3 regions of the Faecalibacterium sp. Marseille-Q0746 genome follow, and region 3 is predicted to be linked to each of the others. Evidence: predicted binding sites of a transcription regulator. Region 3 holds the regulator's gene; each other region holds the start of a gene.
What was found. The regulator Rex, encoded in region 3, represses fermentation and respiration genes when NADH is low (regulators of the CRP and FNR family bind a similar motif). The targets are predictions, from matches to a motif close to ATTGTTAANNNNTTAACAAT.
Positions count from the first base shown of each region.

Region 1: pgk (phosphoglycerate kinase) is a predicted target of Rex. The motif match lies at 2,898-2,917, and genes of this name have one in related genera.
Region 2: fucO (lactaldehyde reductase) is a predicted target of Rex. The motif match lies at 2,512-2,531, and genes of this name have one in related genera.

Region 1 is NZ_JAFREI010000002.1:112,417-119,142, reverse strand. It holds gene gpmI (2,3-bisphosphoglycerate-independent phosphoglycerate mutase) at 1-505, opposite strand, end outside; gene tpiA (triose-phosphate isomerase) at 603-1,373, opposite strand; gene pgk (phosphoglycerate kinase) at 1,560-2,768, opposite strand; gene J3351_RS01900 (flippase) at 3,036-4,484, opposite strand; gene J3351_RS01895 (glycosyltransferase) at 4,497-5,456, opposite strand; gene J3351_RS01890 (glycosyltransferase) at 5,470-6,426, opposite strand; gene J3351_RS01885 (EpsG family protein) at 6,438-6,726, opposite strand, start outside.
Region 2 is NZ_JAFREI010000005.1:17,249-23,974, reverse strand. It holds gene asnB (asparagine synthase B) at 1-455, opposite strand, end outside; T-box leader at 600-862, opposite strand; gene J3351_RS04235 (Fur family transcriptional regulator) at 876-1,352, opposite strand; gene J3351_RS04230 (GntR family transcriptional regulator) at 1,646-2,305, shown strand; gene fucO (lactaldehyde reductase) at 2,598-3,746, shown strand; gene J3351_RS04220 (putative ABC transporter permease) at 3,817-5,115, shown strand; gene J3351_RS04215 (calcium/sodium antiporter) at 5,191-6,156, shown strand; gene J3351_RS04210 (hypothetical protein) at 6,462-6,726, shown strand, end outside.
Region 3 is NZ_JAFREI010000008.1:36,774-43,499, forward strand. It holds gene J3351_RS06225 (MATE family efflux transporter) at 1-168, shown strand, start outside; gene J3351_RS06230 (ClpP family protease) at 200-886, opposite strand; gene J3351_RS06235 (redox-sensing transcriptional repressor Rex) at 1,140-1,781, shown strand; gene J3351_RS06240 (thymidine kinase) at 1,869-2,477, shown strand; gene J3351_RS06245 (ABC transporter substrate-binding protein) at 3,022-4,392, shown strand; gene J3351_RS06250 (carbohydrate ABC transporter permease) at 4,557-5,483, shown strand; gene J3351_RS06255 (carbohydrate ABC transporter permease) at 5,495-6,352, shown strand; gene J3351_RS06260 (AraC family transcriptional regulator) at 6,432-6,726, opposite strand, start outside.

The sequences.
Region 1 (6,726 bases), on a different contig from region 3:
GCAGGTCAGCCAGGAAGCCCTTGCCGGCGTGGGGGTCGGTATCACGGCCATCGGTGATGCAGTGCAGGTAGACTTCCTTTGCGCCCATGTGCTTTGCCATTTCCAGCACGCCGAACCAGTGGTCAGCGTGGCTGTGGACACCGCCGGTGCCCACCAGACCCATCAGGTGGATGGCCTTGCCTGCCTCAATGGCAGCCTTCATGTTCTTGACCAGCACGGGGTTCTTGAACATCTCACCGTCCCGGATGGACTTGGTGATGAGGGTCAGCTGCTGGTAAACGATGCGGCCAGCGCCCATGTTGGTGTGGCCCACCTCAGAGTTGCCCATCTGGCCATCGGGCAGGCCGACAGCCATGCCGGAGGCATCGATGGTGGTCATGGGATATTTTGCCATCAGGGCATCCAGATGGGGGGTCTTTGCGGCGACCACGGCATTGCCGTAGGTCTCGTTGGGCACCCAGCCAAAACCATCCATGATGCACAGAAGTACAGGTTTCTTGGACATAACGTTGAATCTCCTTTGATTTAGAACAAATAGCGCCCGGCACAGCGCTGGAAAAACGGCGCAGCCGGGCGCTGGGAAAACAGGTCAGAGGACTTTCTCAGCCGTTGGAAGCGGCATTGACGATAACAGCAAAATCAGGAGCCTTCAGAGATGCGCCGCCGATCAGACCGCCGTCCACATCCTTCTTGCTCAGCAGCTCCTCGCAGTTCTTGGCGTTCATGCTGCCGCCGTACTGGACCGTGACAGCCTCGGCCACAGCCTCGCCGTACACTTCGCCAATGACCTTGCGGATCTGAGCGCAGACCTCCTCGGCCTGGTCAGCGGTCGCGGTCTTGCCGGTGCCGATGGCCCAGATGGGCTCGTAGGCAATGACCACGTTTGCCATCTGCTCGGCGGTCACGTCGCGCAGGGCGATCTTGGTCTGCATCCGCACCAGCTCCTCGGTCACGCCCTCCTCGCGCTGCTGCAGGCTCTCGCCCACGCAGATGATGACCTTCAGGCCCGCATTCAGGGCAGCCAGAGCGCGCTTGTTCACGGTCTGGTCGGTCTCTGCAAAGTACTGGCGGCGCTCGGAGTGGCCGACGATGACGTACTCCACACCCAGATCCACCAGCATATCGGCGCTGATCTCGCCGGTGAACGCACCGGACTTCTCAAAGTGGACATTCTCAGCACCCACATGGATGTTGGTGCCCTTGGTCTTTTCCACAGCGGTGACCAGATCGGTGTAGGGGGTGCAGATAACGACCTCACAGGAAGCATCCTTGACGGCGGGGATCAGCTCGTCCACCAGCTTGGCTGCCTCAGTGGCGGTCTTGTTCATCTTCCAGTTGCCTGCAATGATTGCCTTACGCTTTGCCTTATCCATTCTAACGATCTCCTTATCACAAAATACCTCTCCGCCGCCTTCGGTGCCGCCTCTCCCGGCAGGAGAGGCAGTGCCTCCCGGATGGAGAGCTGGCGAGCGTCGGCAAGCCTGAGAGATCTTATTACCCAAAATAAAAAGTGCGGCGGCGTATATGCCGCCGCACCTCAGTGATGCTGGTTCAGATGCTTATGCGTTCTGGATCACAGCGATACCAGGCAGCTCCTTGCCCTCCAGATACTCCAGAGAAGCGCCGCCGCCGGTAGAGATGTGGGTCATCTTGTCGCCCAGGCCCATCTGCTGCACAGCTGCTGCGCTGTCGCCGCCACCGATCACGGTGGTAGCATCGCTCTCAGCCATAGCCTTGGCAACAGCCAGAGTACCAGCTGCCAGGGTGGGGTTCTCGAACACGCCCATGGGGCCGTTCCACACCACGGTCTTGGATGCCTTGACAGCATCGGCAAACAGCTTCATGGTCTCGGGGCCGATGTCGCAGCCCTCCATGTCAGCAGGGATGGCGGTGACGGGCACCACAGTGACATCCACGGGAGCGTCGATGGGATCGGGGAAGTCCTTGATGCAGGCTGCATCCACGGGCAGCAGCAGCTTCACGCCCTTCTCCTTGGCCTTGGCCATCATTTCCTTGCAGTAATCCAACTTGGTATCGTCGCACAGGCTCTTGCCGACCTCGTAGCCCTGAGCCTTGACGAAGGTGTAAGCCATGCCGCCGCCGATGATCAGGGTATCGACCTTCTCCAGCAGATTGGAGATGACGTTCAGCTTATCGGCGACCTTAGCGCCGCCCAGGATGGCGGTGAAGGGACGGACGGGATCGTTGACTGCGTTGCCCAGGTACTTGATCTCCTTCTCCATCAGGTAACCGACAGCGGTATCCTTGATGTAGTCGGTGACACCTGCGGTGGAGCAGTGTGCACGGTGGCAGCTGCCGAATGCATCGTCAACGTATGCATCTGCCAGAGAAGCCAGCTCCTGGCTGAACTCAGGCATGTTCTTGGTCTCTTCCTTGCGGAAACGGGTGTTCTGCAGCAGAACGACATCGCCGTTGTTCATTGCGGCAACAGCAGCCTTTGCGTTCTCGCCCACAACGTTGTCGTCATCAGCGAACACAACGGTCTTGCCCAGCTTTGCGCTCAGAGCCACAGCAACGGGTGCCAGGCTGAACTTTGCCTCGGGGCCGTTCTTGGGTTTGCCCAGGTGGCTGCACAGGATGACCTTAGCGCCATCATTGACCAGCTTCTGGATGGTGGGCAGAGCCGCATTGATGCGGTTCTCGTTGGTGATCACGCCGTCCTTCATCGGGACATTGAAATCGCAGCGGACAAGGACCTTCTTGCCGCAGTAATTCTGATCGTCGATCGTTTTCTTACCTAAACCCATGGTAACAAACTCCTCTCAAATTCTTTTCGTTCGGAATCGAATTTTGCTTTTCATCGGGGGCCGCGCACTGCGAACTTCCCCGTACATCCTTATTATAAACAAAAAGCGTGTGTATTGCAAGGACGGGGGATGGATAATTTATTAACAAACATTTGTTGCAGAAGCAAAGAAATGTGGTGATTTTGCCGGAACGCACCAAAAAACGCCGTTTTTTCCCAAAAGGACCCGCTGCAGGGAGTGTTCGCCCCCACAGCGGGTCCTGTCCATTCAGGATGTTTTCCGGAACTTCTGCTTCACTTTTTCCAGATATTCCAGCACCAGCGGATTTTTCATGCCCAGCAGGATGACCGCGTATGCAGCCACTGAGCCCAGCACTGCCGCCAGAATGCAGATGAGATTGGGCAGAGCCAGTGCCTTGACCCCGGTACAGACAAGAACGATACCCGCACAGCCGCAGAGCACCGAGCCAACGGTGCGCCGGTCAGCTGAGACCGTGACCAGACCCCTGGAGCAGCGGATACAGAGCATCATGGAGCACAGTTCTGCCAGCAGGGTGGTAAAGGCCGCCGCATTCTCCCGGAACCGCGGGATGAGCAGGATGTTCAGCCCCACGTTCAAAATTGCACTCACAAGCGTTGCTACCAAAAATTGACCTTCTCTTTTCCATGGCACCAAAACACAAGTATTATAGAGCCACCCAAATAAACTTGCTACCAGTGCTATACTCAAAATGCGAAGTGGCACAGCTGCTTCCAGATAGCTTTCGCTTGAGATAAAAAGAACGACCTCTTGACTTAGTTCAAACAATCCCACTACAGCCGGAAGAACGGTTAATACCATTGCCCCGAATACTTTATTAAAAAGCCTTTCAAAATTCAGCCTATCCTGCATTCCTGCATAACGAGACAACCTCGGAACAGATACTAAAAGAATAGATGCCAGAACCGATTTTACCATCGTATATATCTTCATTGCAACGGTGTAAATTCCCACATGATAGTCTGAAGTTAAAACTCCGAGAATTGTCACATCTGAATTTACATAAATCGTAATTGCAAAGCTCGATGCAAAAATCAGAAGTATTGGTTTTAAATGCTTTTTCCAGTCTATTTTTGCTGTCAGTCGAATCGTGCAATATTTCCTAGCTCGAAAGAAGTTCAATATATTCGCACCTGCTGCGGCAAACACCGTAATTCCTGCGTAAATACAGTAATCGTCCTGCGTTTTAACAAATGCGAACATCATCAGAATTGATATTATTTGAAAAATAATACCTCTAACTGTGATATAGGTATACTCCTCAAAGATCGTGAACACCCATTCGGTGCCGATGGTCGTAAAGAAGATCTGTAAACTCAGCACCAGCATCAGGTCGGTATAGGCATGGAGCTTTGTCCAGAAAAGCATCGTCACCGCCAATGCCGCATAGGTCAGGGCCGTGGAGATCATATTGATGGAGAACATCTCCGATGCAAAAGCCGACAGTTTTTCCCGGTCATTCACATAGCGGGAACCCTCACGCACCGCATAGGAGGAGATGCCAAGGCCTGCAAACAGCAGAAAATACCCGCAGACGGAGCTGGCAAAGTTCACTTTGCCCAAATTATTTACTTGTAGAATGTTAGATATGTACGGGAATGTAATCAGTGGAAAGATGATTTGTAGAATCGTCTTGATTCCACTCATTATTGCATTTAATGTAAGCGATTTCTTCATAACTAGATACTTTCACTCACCCTGTTTTTTCTTTACCCATGCGTCCCAGAAGAAATACGAATACATGGTTTTAAGCCAGTAAAAATATCTCTTTTCCTGAAGTTGCTGTTGCATCATTTCCTTTGCCCATCTGTAAAACCCTGCTTTTGCTTTCGGATAACCTTCTTCCATAAAGCGTGCACTCTTTCCATATTTAACCACTAACTCACGACAAACCTGTGAATATCCCGCTTTTGCAGTCTTCTGTACAAGTGATTCATTCGCATACAATACAACAATTCGCTCCCACGCCATCATTTCTGTTAATTTTCCAGTAAAATAATCGCACAGCGTTACCGACTGATCATTGCGGTAGTAATAGTATAATTCACTTTCCGAACGAACAATCTTAGATGCTTTTTTGATGCATTCTGCTAAGAAAAGAGTATCTTCTCCAATATACAGGTCATCAGAAAATCGAATATCCTTCACACAGCTTTTTCGGTATACTGCGCCGCAGGCGACCTTATGCGCTGCTGGTGTAAACCAATCGTACCGTCTTGCATCCAATATGCAAACTTTATCTGTAATTTGGGGAATATGTTCTACGTCACTGCCTTCCCAAACATCCAGCATTTTACAGTATGCAATTTCCGCGTCCGATTGCACCAACATCATTTCCAGCCGTTCTATAAATTCCGAATGAATAAAATCATCTGGATCAACAAATGAAATATACTTTCCTGTACTTTTTTCCAATCCCAGATTTCGCGCAGAAGAAACACCACCGTTTGGCTTGTGGTATATCTTGATCCGCAGATCTTTTTCCGCGTAGCGCTGACAGATGGAAAGAGAGTTGTCTGTTGACCCATCATCCACCAGAATGATCTCCAGATCCCGATAGGTCTGACCAAGGATGCTGTCCAGACATTTTTCCAGATACTTTTCTTTGTTATAGATCGGCACAATGATACTGACGGTATCGTTCAGCACAAATTATCCTCCCTTATTTTGCCGCCGGGCCGTTTTTCAGCAGGAACAGTTTTGCATACAGCCTCCGGCTGCATCTGAGCAGCTGATACTTCCGCTGGCTGCTGGTGCAGAGCAGCTTTGCCGCCGCCGGGTCACACTCCTGCAGAAAGGCCTCCATCTTTGCGCGGCGCTCCGTATCCTGCATCAGATACGGATAGCAGTGCTCCACCACGCTCAGCATGGCGGCATCATTTTCTGACATTCCCGGGTATGCTTCCCGGATGGCCTGATATTTCTGATAGCCCATATCCAGCTTATCCTCGTAGAACTTCATGTTCCTGCGGTGAAGGATGCTGTCCGGGCGCTGATAGTAATAATACAGCGGCACCGGGCGGTATACGACCTTGCTGCACTGCTGAAAAATGCGGTATGTCGTACCCTGATCTTCCATCATCCGCCCCAGCGGATAGCGGACATCCCGGAACAGCTCCCGCTTGTAAAGCTTGTTCCAGGCAAAATCCCCCAGCTCATCCGAGACAAGGGTGCTACGGATGGCCTCCCGGCCTGTCATGCACTGCACCGGTACGGCGAGCTCTGCCGGGGCAAGCTCTTCCTCCCGTTCAAACATCCGGAAGCCCACCACAGCCACGTCCGCATCCTGTTCCTGCAGGTCACGGCAAAGCGTTTCCAGCATCCGGCTGTCCAGAAAGTCATCACTATCCACAAAGCAGAGATACGTTCCCTGTGCCCGTTCGAGCCCCGCGTTGCGCGCTGCAGAGAGTCCCCCGTTTTTCTGGTGGACTGCTGTTACACGTTCTTCCTGTGCGGCATATTCGTCGCAGATGGCTCCGCTGGCATCGGTGGAGCCATCGTCCACCAGCAGGACCTCAAGATCCTGATAGGTCTGGTGCAGAATGCTGTCCACGCAGCGGCGGAGATATTGCTCCACATTGTAGACCGGAACAATGACACTGATCAGCTCTGTCTCCATGTTCTGTTCCCTCAGAAGAATGTTTCTCTGCCGATGTGGAGGATCTCCGAGGTGTACGGGCAAATGGCATTGTTGCCCTGAATATACGCCTGATAGATCCAGATGATGACCAGCATTCCCCACATGGCAGCCTTCAGCAGCTTGCGCAGACGCTCATCCTCCACGCACTTGACCACACGGCCAATGGCGAGATAACGGAAGAACGCAAAATACAGGCAGATGCGGTAGAGCGGCACATTGATGTTGCGCAGCTGGGCCGTTGCCATCTCGATCAGGATCATCACGATCCAGAAATCAGCA
Region 2 (6,726 bases), on a different contig from region 3:
GCAAAGGCAATCTGGTGGCTGGACTTGGAATAGCCGTAGAACAGCGGACGGATGCCGATGGGGTCGCGGGCTGCGATCAACCGATCCTTGCGGGAATCATACAGAATAAGCGCAAACTCGGAGTCCATGTGGCGGAACATATCCAGACCGTACTCGTAATACAGCGGCAGCAGGATCTCGCAGTCGCAGTCGGAGGCAAACTTGTAGCCCCGGCGCTTCAGGATCTCCTTCTCAAAGCGGAAGCCGTAGAGCTCACCGTTGCAGACCACGCAGTCGGCACCGCGGTAGAAGGGCTGCATCCCCTCCGGGGTCAGGCCCATGATGGCAAGGCGGCCAAAGCCCATCAGACCAAAAGGCCCTTCCACCACACGCTGGTCGTCCGGCCCGCGCATCACGGTGCGCAGCAGATACTCCTTGAATTTGGCGGCACTCAGGTCGTGCCCCGTGTAACCCATAACACAACACATATTTCTTACCCCTCTCTCTCTAAACCTCTCCGTCAATGCTTCGCATTGCCACCTCTCCTGATAGGAGAGGCAGGTTTCCCGGTGACTGAGAGGTTTTTGCAAATAAAAAAATACGGCAGCCTTCATCCCATTTGCTAGGACGAATGCTGCCGTATCCGTGGTGCCACCTAAATTACCGGTGCGCGAACACACCAGTCACTTTTGTGTACTCTCCCCGTTGAAAGCACTGCCGCGATAACGAGCGGCTGCCGTCGGCCCCTACTAACTGCCCGAAGCAGGTTCAGGGGGAAGCTCACGGGGGTTCGTTCGGGGCTCATTCTCTGTGCGGCTTCCATCGGCCCGCACTCGCTGCAAAAGAACCTTGAGCACTTACTTTTCCCGATCAACGCTTTTCCTGCCTGCATTGTATCACGGCTCTTTGTCCGTGTCAACACAGTGTTCGCATTTTTGTGCGGTCTGCCCCGGATGGGGGCTGTTTTGTGCGCAGCTGCGGCACAATCCGTACAAAACGCTGCCCTCGCACTGCAGGGTGAAGCCGTGCTCCGCCATCAGATGAGCACGCACCTCATCCATAAAGTGGCAGTCCAGGTGATAAATGCGCCCGCACTGCACGCACTTCAGGTGCAGGTGCTCGCGGCAGTGGCGGCCCTCGTCCACATACTGGAACACGGCCTTTTCGCCCTTATCGGCCACATATTTCATAATGCGCTGCTCGCCTGCCAGCTTGTCCAGATACCGGTACACCGTGGTGGGATTGGGGCTGGCCCCCTCTGCCTCCAGATGTTCCAGAATGTTGGATGCACTGACCGCGTGCTGGCGGTTGTTGATGAGATAATCCAGGATCAATTGCCGGGTTTTGGTGTTGTACCCCCCGCGACCTGCCATGGTATCAGCCTTCCTTTCTGGGTCAAGTGTACCACAATTTATCCTTTGATGCAAAACAAGAACGAAACACTGGCGACAAGCACAAAAAAACTGTTCAATTTATAGCAAAATAATGCATGATATCTGTTCAAAACGGAAAAGCTCCCAAAGTTTTCAAAAAAGTCTTGTAAACATTGTCCAGATATGTGATAATAATATTAATGATTACTTGGATTATTTAAGGGATACAAGCTGTCCGGCGGGCGACTGATTGCTGCCTGAATGGTCCTGCTTGCGAACTAGGAGATAGAACAATGAAAGAGATGGATTCCCAGTCAAAGCTCAGCCTGAAGCTGCAGGCTTACCAGTACCTGAAAACGAAGATTCTGAACTGCGAGTACCGCCCCAACGAATTTCTGAACGAGCAGAAGCTCTGCGCTGAGATGGGCAACATCAGCCGCACCCCCATGCGTGACGCGCTGGGCCGCCTGGAGCAGGAGGGGCTGATCACCATCCTGCCCAAAAAGGGGCTGATGGTCTCCGGCATTACCGAAGAGGACGTGCACAGCATGTTCGAGATGCGCCTGCTGGTGGAGCCTTACGCCCTGCGCACCTACGGCAACCTGATCCCCCGGGAGCAGCTGGAGGCCTACACTGAGCTGATGCACCACCCCGAGCGGATCGACGACTTCTGCAAATCCGACGATGATTTCCATGAGCTGCTGATGAGCAGCCTGCCCAACAAATATCTGCGCTCTGGTTATGACCGCATCACCGGCCTGAACACCCGTTTCCGCATTATGACCGGCAAGGTGAGCATGATCAATCAGGATCAGACCTGTGAGGAGCATCTGGAAATTCTGAATGCCGCCCTGAGCGACAACTGGAACACCGCCGCCGATGCGCTGCAGCATCACCTTGAGCTGGCCCGCGATAAGGCCGAGGGAGTTATCAAGGTCATCCGGCTGTGGTAAATGAAACGATAAAAACGCTGTATCACTCCTTCCGGCATCACTGATGCGATGCCACTTTCCTCTCAGAGGGAGGCTTTTGCGTTGGCCGCCGCGTTAAGGCTCCCTCCGAGAGGGAGCTGTCGAGCGAATGCGAGACTGAGGGAGTGGTACAGCGTTTTCTTTTGCTGGAAAGTGTAAAAAATTCATAGAAATCAAAAGAAAAGTACATTGAATATTGTTTAACAATGTGGTATCCTTAACAACAGAGAGAGCCCGCTGGCAGGCGGGCAGAATGATTTGGAGGAAAATAATTATGGCTGACCGCATTGTTCTGAACACCATTTCCTACCATGGCCACGGTGCCATTGAGAACATCGTTCCCGAGCTGACCGCCCGCGGCTACAAGAAGGCTTTTGTCTGCTCTGACCCTGATCTGATCAAGTTTGGCGTGACCAAGAAAGTCACCGACCTGCTGGATGCTGCAAACTTCGCCTACGCTGTTTACAGCGAGATCAAGCCCAACCCCACCATCGCCAACGTGCAGGACGGCGTGGCAGCCTTTAAGGCTGCTGAGGCAGACTGCATCGTGACCATCGGCGGCGGCTCCTCCATGGATACCGCAAAGGCCATCGGCATCATCATCAACAACCCCGAGTTCGCGGATGTGCGCTCTCTGGAAGGCGTGGCTCCCACCAAGAAGCACGCTGTGTTCACCATTGCCGTGCCCACCACCGCCGGTACTGCGGCTGAGGTCACCATCAACTACGTCATCACCGATGTGGAGAAGAAGCGCAAGTTCGTCTGCGTGGACACAAACGATATCCCCGAGATCGCTGTGGTCGATCCCGATATGATGTCCTCCATGCCCAAGGGCCTGACCGCCGCCACCGGTATGGACGCTCTGACCCACGCCATCGAGGGCTATATCACCAAGGGCCACTGCACCATCTCCGATATGTTCCATCTGGAAGCCATCAAGCTCATCAGCGAGAACCTGCGCGGTGCCGTGCAGAACACCCCGGAGGGCCGCGAGGGCATGGCTCTGGGCCAGTACATTGCCGGTATGGGCTTCTCCAATGTGGGTCTGGGCATCGTCCACTCCATGGCACACGGCCTGTCCGCTCTGTATGATACCCCCCACGGCGTGGCCTGCGCCATCCTGCTGCCGGTGGGTCTGGAGTACAACAAGACCGTTGCCGGGGAGCGCTACCGCGCAGTCGGCAAGGCCATGGGCGTGAAGGGCATCGATGAGATGAACGATGCCGAGGCCGCCGATGCCACCATCGCCGCCGTCAAGCAGCTGAGCGCGGATGTGGGCATCCCCGCAAACCTGCAGGGCATCCTGAAGGAAGAGGACATCCACTTCCTGGCCGAGTCTGCTTTTGCAGATGCCTGCCGCCCCGGCAACCCCCGCGATACCAGCGTGGAGGAGATCGAGGCACTGTATAAGAGCCAGCTGTAATTCGTAAACTGAACAAAGAGGGTCGGGAACACCGCTTCCCGGCCCCTTTTTGTTCCGGGAAAGGAGCACTATGAGCCTGAATCTCTATACTCTTTGTGTAATTTATCTGGTATATTCCTTTTTAGGCTGGGTAGGCGAGACCGTTGTTGCAACTGCAAAGGGCCGCCGGTTCACCAACCGCGGCGTGGCCTCCGGCCCCTTCTGCTTTGTGTACGGCACGGCAGGGGTGCTCATCACCATCGGTCTGAACGACCAGCGCACCAGCCTGGCGGCGTTGTTTTTCGGCAGCATGATCTATGCCACGGTGGTGGAGTGGCTGACCGCCAAGCTGCTGGAACGGATCCACCACCGCCGCTGGTGGGACTACTCCGATAAAAAGTTCAATCTGGACGGCTATGTCTGCCTGCAATACTCCCTGCTGTGGGGTCTGCTGGGCATGGCGGCAGTCCGCTGGGGCAACGACCTGTTGTTCCGGCTCTGCGCCCACCTGCCGCCGCTGCTGTTCCATGCTGTGGTGTGGGTCGGCATGGCGCTGGCCGTCCTCGACCAGATCTCTGCCATGGTGGTGGTCAGCCGGTATGCGAACCGCCACCCACGGCTCGAGCAGCTGAATCGGGAGCTGGGCAGGGGCTCGGAGAGGCTGCGGCAGAAAATTACCGCCAGCGTGGAAAAGCGGATCCAGCGGGCGTACCCTGCTGCGGCCCGTCCGGAGCCTACCACCAGTGCCGAAAAGCAGCTCTCCCTTGCCGACCTGCTCTGGCTCTTTGTCATCGGGGCTTTCCTCGGAGATGTGGTGGAGACCATCTTCTGCCGCATCACCGCCGGGGTCTGGATGAGCCGTTCCAGCCTGGTCTGGGGCCCGTTCAGCGTGGTGTGGGGGCTGGCGCTGGTGCTGGCCGCCATCCTGCTGCGGGGCGGCGAACAGAAGAGCGAGAGCCGCATCTTCTGGTTCGGTGTGATCCTGGGCGGTGCGTATGAGTATGTGTGCAGCGCCGTGACAGAGCTGCTGTTCGGCACCGTGTTCTGGGATTACAGCGGCTTCAAGTTCAATCTGGGCGGGCGCATCAACCTGCTGTACTGCTTCTTCTGGGGCATTGCGGCCGTGACCTGGATCCGCTATGGCTACCCGCTGGTGGCAAAGGGGATGAAGGCGGTCAAGCGCAGGATCCGCCCCTGGATGACCGCCCTGCTGGCTGTATTCATGGCCGTGAACCTTGTGACCAGTGCGTTGGCGCTGGCCCGCTACGATGCCCGCACCAGCGGCGCGGCTCCGGCCAATGCGGTGGATGTGCTGCTGGATGAGCATTTTGACAATGCCCGGATGGAGCGCATCTACCCCAACGCCAAAAAGGTGGAGAAGGCTGGGTAAAAATACACGATTTTGCTTGCGTTTTGCAGGGGAAACAGGTATAATACTTTTTGGATTAAAAAGGAGAGATTTTATATGCTGATCCCTGTATTATTGTTTATCGTGGGCCTGCTCTGCCTCATCAAGGGCGGCGACTGGTTCGTGGACGGTGCAACCGGCATCGCCCGCCGCTTCAAGGTGCCGGAGCTGCTCATCGGTGCCACGGTGGTGTCCATCGGCACCACCCTGCCTGAGGTCATGGTCTCCACCACCTCGGCCATGACCGGCCACGGCGAGATCGCCTATGGCAACGCCATTGGCTCGGTCATCTGCAACGCGGCCCTGATCGCGGCCATCACCATTGCGGTCCGCCCGGGCAAGGTGGACCCCAAGAGCCTGCGGGTGCCGGTGCTGTTCTTCTTTGTGGCAGCGGCCCTGTATGCGGGCGTGGCCTACACCACCGGCTACTTCAGCCGCCCCATCGGCATTGTGCTGCTGGCAATGTTCGTGGCGTACATGGTCTGCAATGTGCTGGCTATGAAAAACGCCCCCGCCCCGGAAGAAGATGAGGACGAGCCGGAAAAGGAAATGTCCTTTGCCAAGGAGATCGGCCTGCTCATCCTCGGCGCAGCCCTGATTGCTGTGGGCGCAAACCTGCTGGTGGACAACGGCACCCTGATCGCGCAGGCGCTGGGCGTGCCGGAATCCGTTATTGCCCTGACCTTTGTGGCGCTGGGCACCTCTCTGCCTGAGCTGGTCACGGCGATTACCTCGCTGGCAAAGGGCCACGGCTCCCTCTCGCTGGGCAATGTCATCGGTGCCAACGTGTTCAATCTGGTGCTGGTCAGCGGCATGTCCATCACGGTGTCGCCCTTCAGCATCCCGCAGAACTCCACCATCATGGGCATCAATTCCTCTCTGGTCATGGATCTGCCCGTGATGTTCGCGGTCATGCTCCTCCTGACTGTGCCCGCTCTGCTCAAGGGCAGGCTCTCCCGCTGGCAGGGCGTGCTGCTGCTCTGCATCTATGCAGCCTTCTGCGCCGTCCAGTTTGGAATGTAAGCCTCTGCGCCGGAGACCCGGCCCGGCTCCACGCCGGAGCGGGCGCTTTGGGGCAGAAAACCGTTTTGAGAAAGGCATCCTCGTCCGTGAAGTGCGGGGATGCCTTTTTTCTGTCCCCGCAGCAGGGGCTGACCGAGTCTCCGGCAGGCTGTGAAATGGGACGAAATCCGGTTATAAAAAGGCAGTTAGGCGACATTTTTCACGATTTATCCATTGAAATTCTCCCCCGGGGATGATATGATAGACCTGTTCCTGCGCGGCAAAAGGCCGGGAACGAAATCTGAAGTGGGAGAATTTTGTACCAGATGCAGAAAAAGAAGCTTTATCAGCTGGCTGCGGCCATCGTTCTTGTGGTGGCCGTGGCAGCTGCTTTGATCCTGACAGGGATGCGGAAAAGCACCCCTGTGTCCGAGGCACAGGCCAGCTCTGTGCCGTCCTCCGCTCTGTCCGGCGGGGAAGCTGAGGAACCCTCCAGCGCCGCCGCCTCCAGCGAGAGCGCCGTCAGCAGTGAGGTGACGGAAGAATCCCCGGTTTCGTCCTTTTTGGAACAGCTGGAAGAGGAACTTGGCA
Region 3 (6,726 bases):
AGCAGCACGCTCAACATGGCAGGCCGTGTGGCGGCCGCTGCCGTCTTTGTGCTGCTGATGAAGATGGATATCGAGGCCCTGCCGTACAGCTATGTTGTGGGCTGGATCCTCATGCTGGTCTATGAAGCCCCCATGATGGTGAAGTATCTGCGGAAGGGCGAGCTGTAAGCCTGACACCGCCCCGGGCAGACCCATGCTCTCACTCTGCCCGCTCGATCTCCCGGTACAGCCAGTCCAGTGCATCAGAAATGCCGCCCAGCTGATCGATGAGCTTTTCCTTCACGGCCTTTTTGCCGTCCAGCATGGTGCCCACGTCCATCACCAGCTCACCGGTGCGGAGCATCAGCTCTGAGTAGCGCTCTGCCGTAATGCCGCTGTGGCCCGCCACAAAGCCGGTGATGCGCTCCTGCATCTGCTCGAACCACCGCATGGTCTGGGGCACGCCCAGAATCATGCCGGAGTGGCGGACCGGGTGCACCGTCATGGTCGCCGTGGGCACGATAAAGCTGCGCCGGGCGCTGACTGCCAGCGGGATGCCGATGGAGTGGCCCCCGCCCAGCACGACCGTGGCACTGGGCTTTGAGATGCTGGCAATGAGTTCTGCCAGCGCCAGCCCGGCCTCCACGTCCCCGCCCACGGTATTGATGAGCACCAGTAGGCCCTCCACAGCGGGGTCCTCCTGCACTGCCACCAGCTGCGGGATCACATGCTCATACTTGGTGGTCTTCTGGCCCTGCGGGGCCTCCACATGGCCCTCGATCTGGCCGATCACGGTCAGGCAGTGGATGGCATGGGGGCCGCGGGTGCGCCACACCGTTCCCAGATCTTCCAGCTGCTCTTTCTCCAGCCGCTGCTGTTCGGTGGTTTCCTTTTCATATTCCGGCATGTTGGCTCCTCCTCAGGGTGTTTTTTTCAGTGTTCCCGGGGATCGAAGCAATATGCGGCGGCTAAGATTTCTTTACTTTGAAAAAAATTGGCCCAGAGGATTTGACATTCTGTCTCATTGCAGTATACTTTATACTAAGAATAAGATTGACAAGTATATATCATTATTGTTCATAAACTGTCTTAACTGCCGGTGCACCTTGCAGGGCGCAAAGAGACCGGCATTCCCTTTGGATGAAAGGAGAACCATTTCCATGAACAATCCCGGCAAAGCTTCCCTTCCGGTGATCAAGCGCCTGCCCAAGTACTACCGTTACCTGCGGACGCTGAAGAACGACGGCATCACCAGCATCTCCTCCCGCGAGCTGGCCGCCCAGATGGGCACCACGGCCTCTCAGGTGCGGCAGGATTTCAACTGCATCGGCGACGTGAACGGCCGCCAGGGCATCGGCTACTCGGTGGAGAACCTGCTTTCCATCCTGGAGCATCTGCTGTTCGGCAACGGTGACCTGCTGCCCACCATCCTCATCGGCTGCGGCCGGTTGGGCAAGGCAGTCAGCCGCTTCATCACCACCGACACCAACGGCTACAAGCTGATCGCCGCCTTTGACAATTCCCCCAGCGAGGTGGGCAAAGAGATCAACGGCATCCAGATCTTACACGTTGACGAGCTGGAGGCCTTCTGCGCAGAGCATAAGCCTGAGGTGGCTGTGTTCTGTGTGCCCCGCAGCGGTGCGGAAGAGCTCAGCGGCCGACTGGTCGAACTGGGCATCAAAGGCTTCTGGAACTTCTCCCACTACGACCTGTCGGTGCCCTACCCCGAAGTGGTGGTGGAGAACGTCCACCTGGGCGACAGCCTGATGAGCTTGGGTTACCGCCTGCGCAATCAGGACTGATCTATTCTTATAGCATATCACAGAAAACAGGCAGCCCTCTCCCCCCGAACGAGCAGAGAGGGTTGCCTTTTTATGAGGAGATCAACTATGGCGAAGCTATACTTCCGATACGGTGCCATGAACAGCGGCAAAAGCACTGCGCTGATGCAGGTGGCCCACAACTACGAAGAGCAGGGGATGCGGGTGCTGATCCTGAAGCCCCAGGTGGATACCAAGGGCGGCGGCGAGCTGGTCAGCCGCCTGGGCGTGCGCCGCAGGGCCGACCTGCTCATTCCGCCCGAGGTGGATGTGTTCGAGGCCGTGCGCGCCGCTTCTGCCGGGGAGCAGCCGCTGGCCTGTGTTCTCTGCGACGAGAGCCAGTTCTTTACCCCGGCACAGGCCGAGCAGCTGTTCATGGTCACGGTAGACCTGAACATCCCGGTCATCTGCTACGGCCTGCGGTCAGACTTCTCCCTCAAGGGCTTCCCCGGCTCCACCCGTCTGCTGGAGCTGGCCCACACCATTGAGGAGATGAAGACCATCTGCACCTGCGGGCGCAAGGCCACCTGCAACTGCCGCAGGGTCAATGGGGAGTTCGTCTTTGAGGGCGAGCAGGTCGCCATCGATCTGGAAAACGATGTGCAGTACGTCAGCATGTGCCCCCAGTGCTATTTCAAGGCACGGCGGGCGTTTTACGCCAAACGGAACGCACAGTAAGTGTCGATCTCCGGCAGGCACAGGAGCCACCCTTCCTGCATGAGAGCCCAGATTTCCCAAACGTTTTTTACAGTTTTCAGAGCGCTGCCCGGCTGGGCAGCGCTCTTTTTTGCCTGCCGCCTTCCAAAGTGATATATCAGTTGTATCCCACGGCGAACGTTTTTTGCACAATTGATATATCAGTTTATAAAATAGCGATATCGTCACTTTTTTCACATGTTGTATACAACATTATACCGTCAATTTCGCAAAAAGTTACAAAACCATTGCAATTTTAGAGGTTCTGCCACACTCTCCCGGCCCGTTTCTATGCAATCTATCCAATTATGCAGATTGCATATTTTTTCGCTCCAAGTTTATTCATTTCGGCAATGCCGTCAAATCGCTGCAAATCACAAGAGCAATATTTGTTCGTTTTTTGTCCGTATCACTTCAATTTACATCTTTCTTTTTCCCATCCCTTTTGTTATCATATTTGTATACAACGAGCCTTGTGCAGAAAGGCCCGCTCGATGTTTTTTGATTTATTAGGAGGAGAACAACAATGAGCAAGGCAATTTCCCGTCGTGATTTCCTGAAGGTCACCGGTGCTGTTGGTGCAGCTGGTCTGCTGGCTGCCTGCGGCGGCAATGGCGGCGCTGCTTCCAGCACCGCTTCTTCCGCAGCCGAGGCTGCTTCTGTGGCTGGCCTGAGCAGCGATCCCGTTACCCTGACCATGAGCTGGTGGGGCGGCGAGTCCCGCCACAACGCTTACCAGGAGGCCCTGAAGGCTTTCTCTGCTGAGCACACCACCATCACCGTCAACCCCACCTTCGCTGCATGGTCCGGCTGGGAGGACACCATGTCCACCAAGTTTGCAGGCGGCGTGGCTGAGGATGTCTGCCAGATCAACTGGAACTGGCTGTACAACTACTCCGGCAACGGCCAGACCTTCCTGGATCTGAACAGCGTCACCGATTACCTGGATATGTCCCAGTGGGACGACGCAAAGCTGGGTGCCTGCAACGTTGCAAATGCACAGCAGTGCGTGCCCATCTCCATGACCGGCCGTATCTTCTACTGGAACATGACCACCTTTAACAAGGCCGGCATCACCGAAGTTCCCGCCACTGAGGATGACCTGTTTGCAGCAGGCAAGGCTTTCCAGGAGAAGCTGGGCGATGATTACTATCCCCTGCACCTGGGCGCATACGACCGTATGATCCTGATGGTGTTCTACCTCGAGTCCAAGTACGGCAAGGACTGGGCAGATCCCACCACCTCTACCCTGAACTACACCGCTGACGAGATCGCCGAGGGCATCGACTTCATCAAGAGCCTGGTCGACGGCCACGTCATCATGCCGCTGCCCACCTACTACGGTGCAAACGGCGACGGTGCTACCCACCAGTCCAACGAGTGGATCACCGGCAAGATCGCCGGCATCTTCGAGTGGGATTCCGCTGCTTCCAAGTACCAGGACGCTCTGGACGAGGAGAACAAGCCCGGCTTCACCGTTGGTGAGGAGATCAAGTTCGGCGATTACAACGGCGGCTTCTCCAAGGTCTCCATGGGCATGGCCATCACCAAGACCTGCAAGAACCCCGCTGAGGCTGCTACCCTGATCGAGTACCTGTGGAACGGTGACGGCGCTGCCATCATGGGCTCCGAGTGCGGTGTCCCCGCTTCCAAAGCTGGTCTGGCTACCGCTCAGGCTGCCGGTAAGATCAACGAGCTGGTCGCCGAGGCAAACGGCAAGGTCATGAGCTTTGTTTCCTGCCAGCTGGATCCCCTGTTCGAGTCTTCCGATCTGAAGGCTACCGGCACCGGCATCTATCAGGAAGTGTTCGATACCGTTGACTACGACAACAAGAGCGGTGCAGATGTTGTTGACACCCTGCTGGATGGCATGTCTGCTGTTGGCTACACTGTCTGATCTTCTTTGCTGACCTGAGTTAAACTACATATCAGGGGCATCGTCCACCCGTAGGCCCGATGCCCCTTTTTTCTCAGGTACAGGTTACAATTCTCTGACAAATCTGTTGCCAAAGTGTGACATAAGGTTTGTTGCACTGATTTTCACCAAAGGAGGATCCCCGGATGAAAGAAAGCAAAGCGCCCTCTCTCGGGCGTACCCCCGCACAGAAGTTCCTGGATAAATGGCAGGGTCTGATCTACCTGATCCCCTGGATCATCGGCTTTATCGTGTTCAAGGCCATCCCCTTCGGTCAGTCGCTGTATTACAGCTTCACCGACATGAACTTCTTCAACGGCATCCACCAGTACGGCGTGATGAACTACGTCACCGCCTTCTCTGATGCCAAGGTCACCAAGGCTCTGGTCACCACCTTCAAGTACGCCTTCATCACCGTGCCCCTGAAGCTGATCTTTGCTCTGTTCATTGCATACATCCTGAACTTCAAGATCGCCTGCGTGAACCTGTTCCGTACCGTTTACTACATCCCGTCCATTCTGGGCGGCTCCGTTGCCATCGCCGTGCTGTGGAAGGCCGTTTTCCGTGATGACGGTCTGGTCAACACCATCATCCGCGCCATCACCTTCGGCCACGCACAGGGCCCCTCCTGGCTGAGCGACCCCAACTATGCGCTGTGGATCATCTGCTTCCTGCGCATCTGGCAGTTTGGCTCCGCCATGGTGCTGTTCCTGGCCGCCCTGAAGGGCGTGCCCGCAGACCTGTACGAGGCTGCCACCATTGATGGTGCTGGTAAGTGGAAGCAGTTCTTCTCCATCACTGTTCCCATGATCACCCCCATCATCTTCTACAACCTGGTCACTCAGATCTGCCAGGCTTTCCAGGAGTTCAACGGCCCCTTCATCATCACCAATGGCGGCCCGCGCAACTCCACCACCCTGATCTCCATTCTGGTTTACAACTACGCCTTCAAGTCCAACCAGATGGGCATGGCTTCCGCTCTGGCCTGGATCATGTTCGTGATCGTCTGCATCCTCACGATCATCGCCTTCACCAGCCAGAAGAAGTGGGTCTACTACTCGGATGAAAGGTAAGGTGTGACAGTATGGGAATGAAAGCATCCAACGCCATTGCGACGTTTTTTAAGTATCTTGTCCTGATCCTGGTGGGCCTGATCATGATCTATCCCCTGCTGTGGATGGTCAGCGCTACCTTTAAGGACAACAGCGAGATCTTTGCAGGCATCGGCCTGTGGATCAAGAACCCCACCCTGGAGGGCTACAAGAACGCGCTGAACAACTTCGGCGGTTCCATCAACATCCTGCAGGCCATGCTGAACACTTATTCTTATGTTCTGCCCAAGGTCATCTGCACGGTGGTCTCCTCCTGCATTGCAGCCTACGGCTTTGGCCGTTTCGACTTCCCGGGCCGGAAGATCCTGTTCAGCATCATGCTGGCCACCCTGTTCCTGCCTCAGGTCGTTCTGAACGTTCCTCAGTTCCTGCTGTACACCAAGTTCGGCTGGGTCAACAGCCCGTTCTATCTGGCCATCTGGGTCCACACTGCATTTGCAACTGAGACCTACTTTGTTTACCAGCTGGTGCAGTTCATGCGCAATGTCCCGCGCGATCTGGACGAGGCTGCCGCCATTGATGGCTGCAACTCCTTCCAGACCCTGTACAAGGTCATTGTCCCCATGCTGATGCCCGCTCTGGTGTCCTGCGCACTGTTCCAGTTCATGTGGAGCTGCAACGACTTCATGGGCCCCCTGCTTTACGTGCAGACCCCTGCAAAGTACCCCATGTCCCTGTTCGTCAAGCTGTCCATGGACGGTGATACCGGCTTTGCCTGGAACCGTATCCTGGCCCTGTCCCTGATCTCCATCCTGCCGCAGCTGATCGTTTTCTTCTGTGCACAGGATCAGTTCGTCGAAGGTATCTCCGCCGGTGCTGTCAAGGGCTAAGCACCCCCTCTGCGGACAGAACCATTGACTTTCGATGAATAAGCAACGCCCCCTGTGCTGCGCACAGGGGGCGTTGTTCTTATCCGCGGTGGCTCTTGCGGTATTGCAGCGGCCCCGTTCCCATCGTCTCGCGGAACACGCGGCGGAAATGGGCGGCGGAGGCAAAGCCAGTCTGCTCGGCCACAGCACTGATGTTCAGGTCGGTGCTCTCCAGCAGGCGCTGGGCAGCCTCGATGCGGCGGCCATTGATGTAATCCACAATGGACTGGCCCGTGACCCGCCGGAACAGCCGGCTCAGGTAATAGGGCGACAGGTAGAACCGCGCAGCCACATCTGTCAGGGAGAATTTCTGCTGGTAGTTGGCTGCAAGGTAA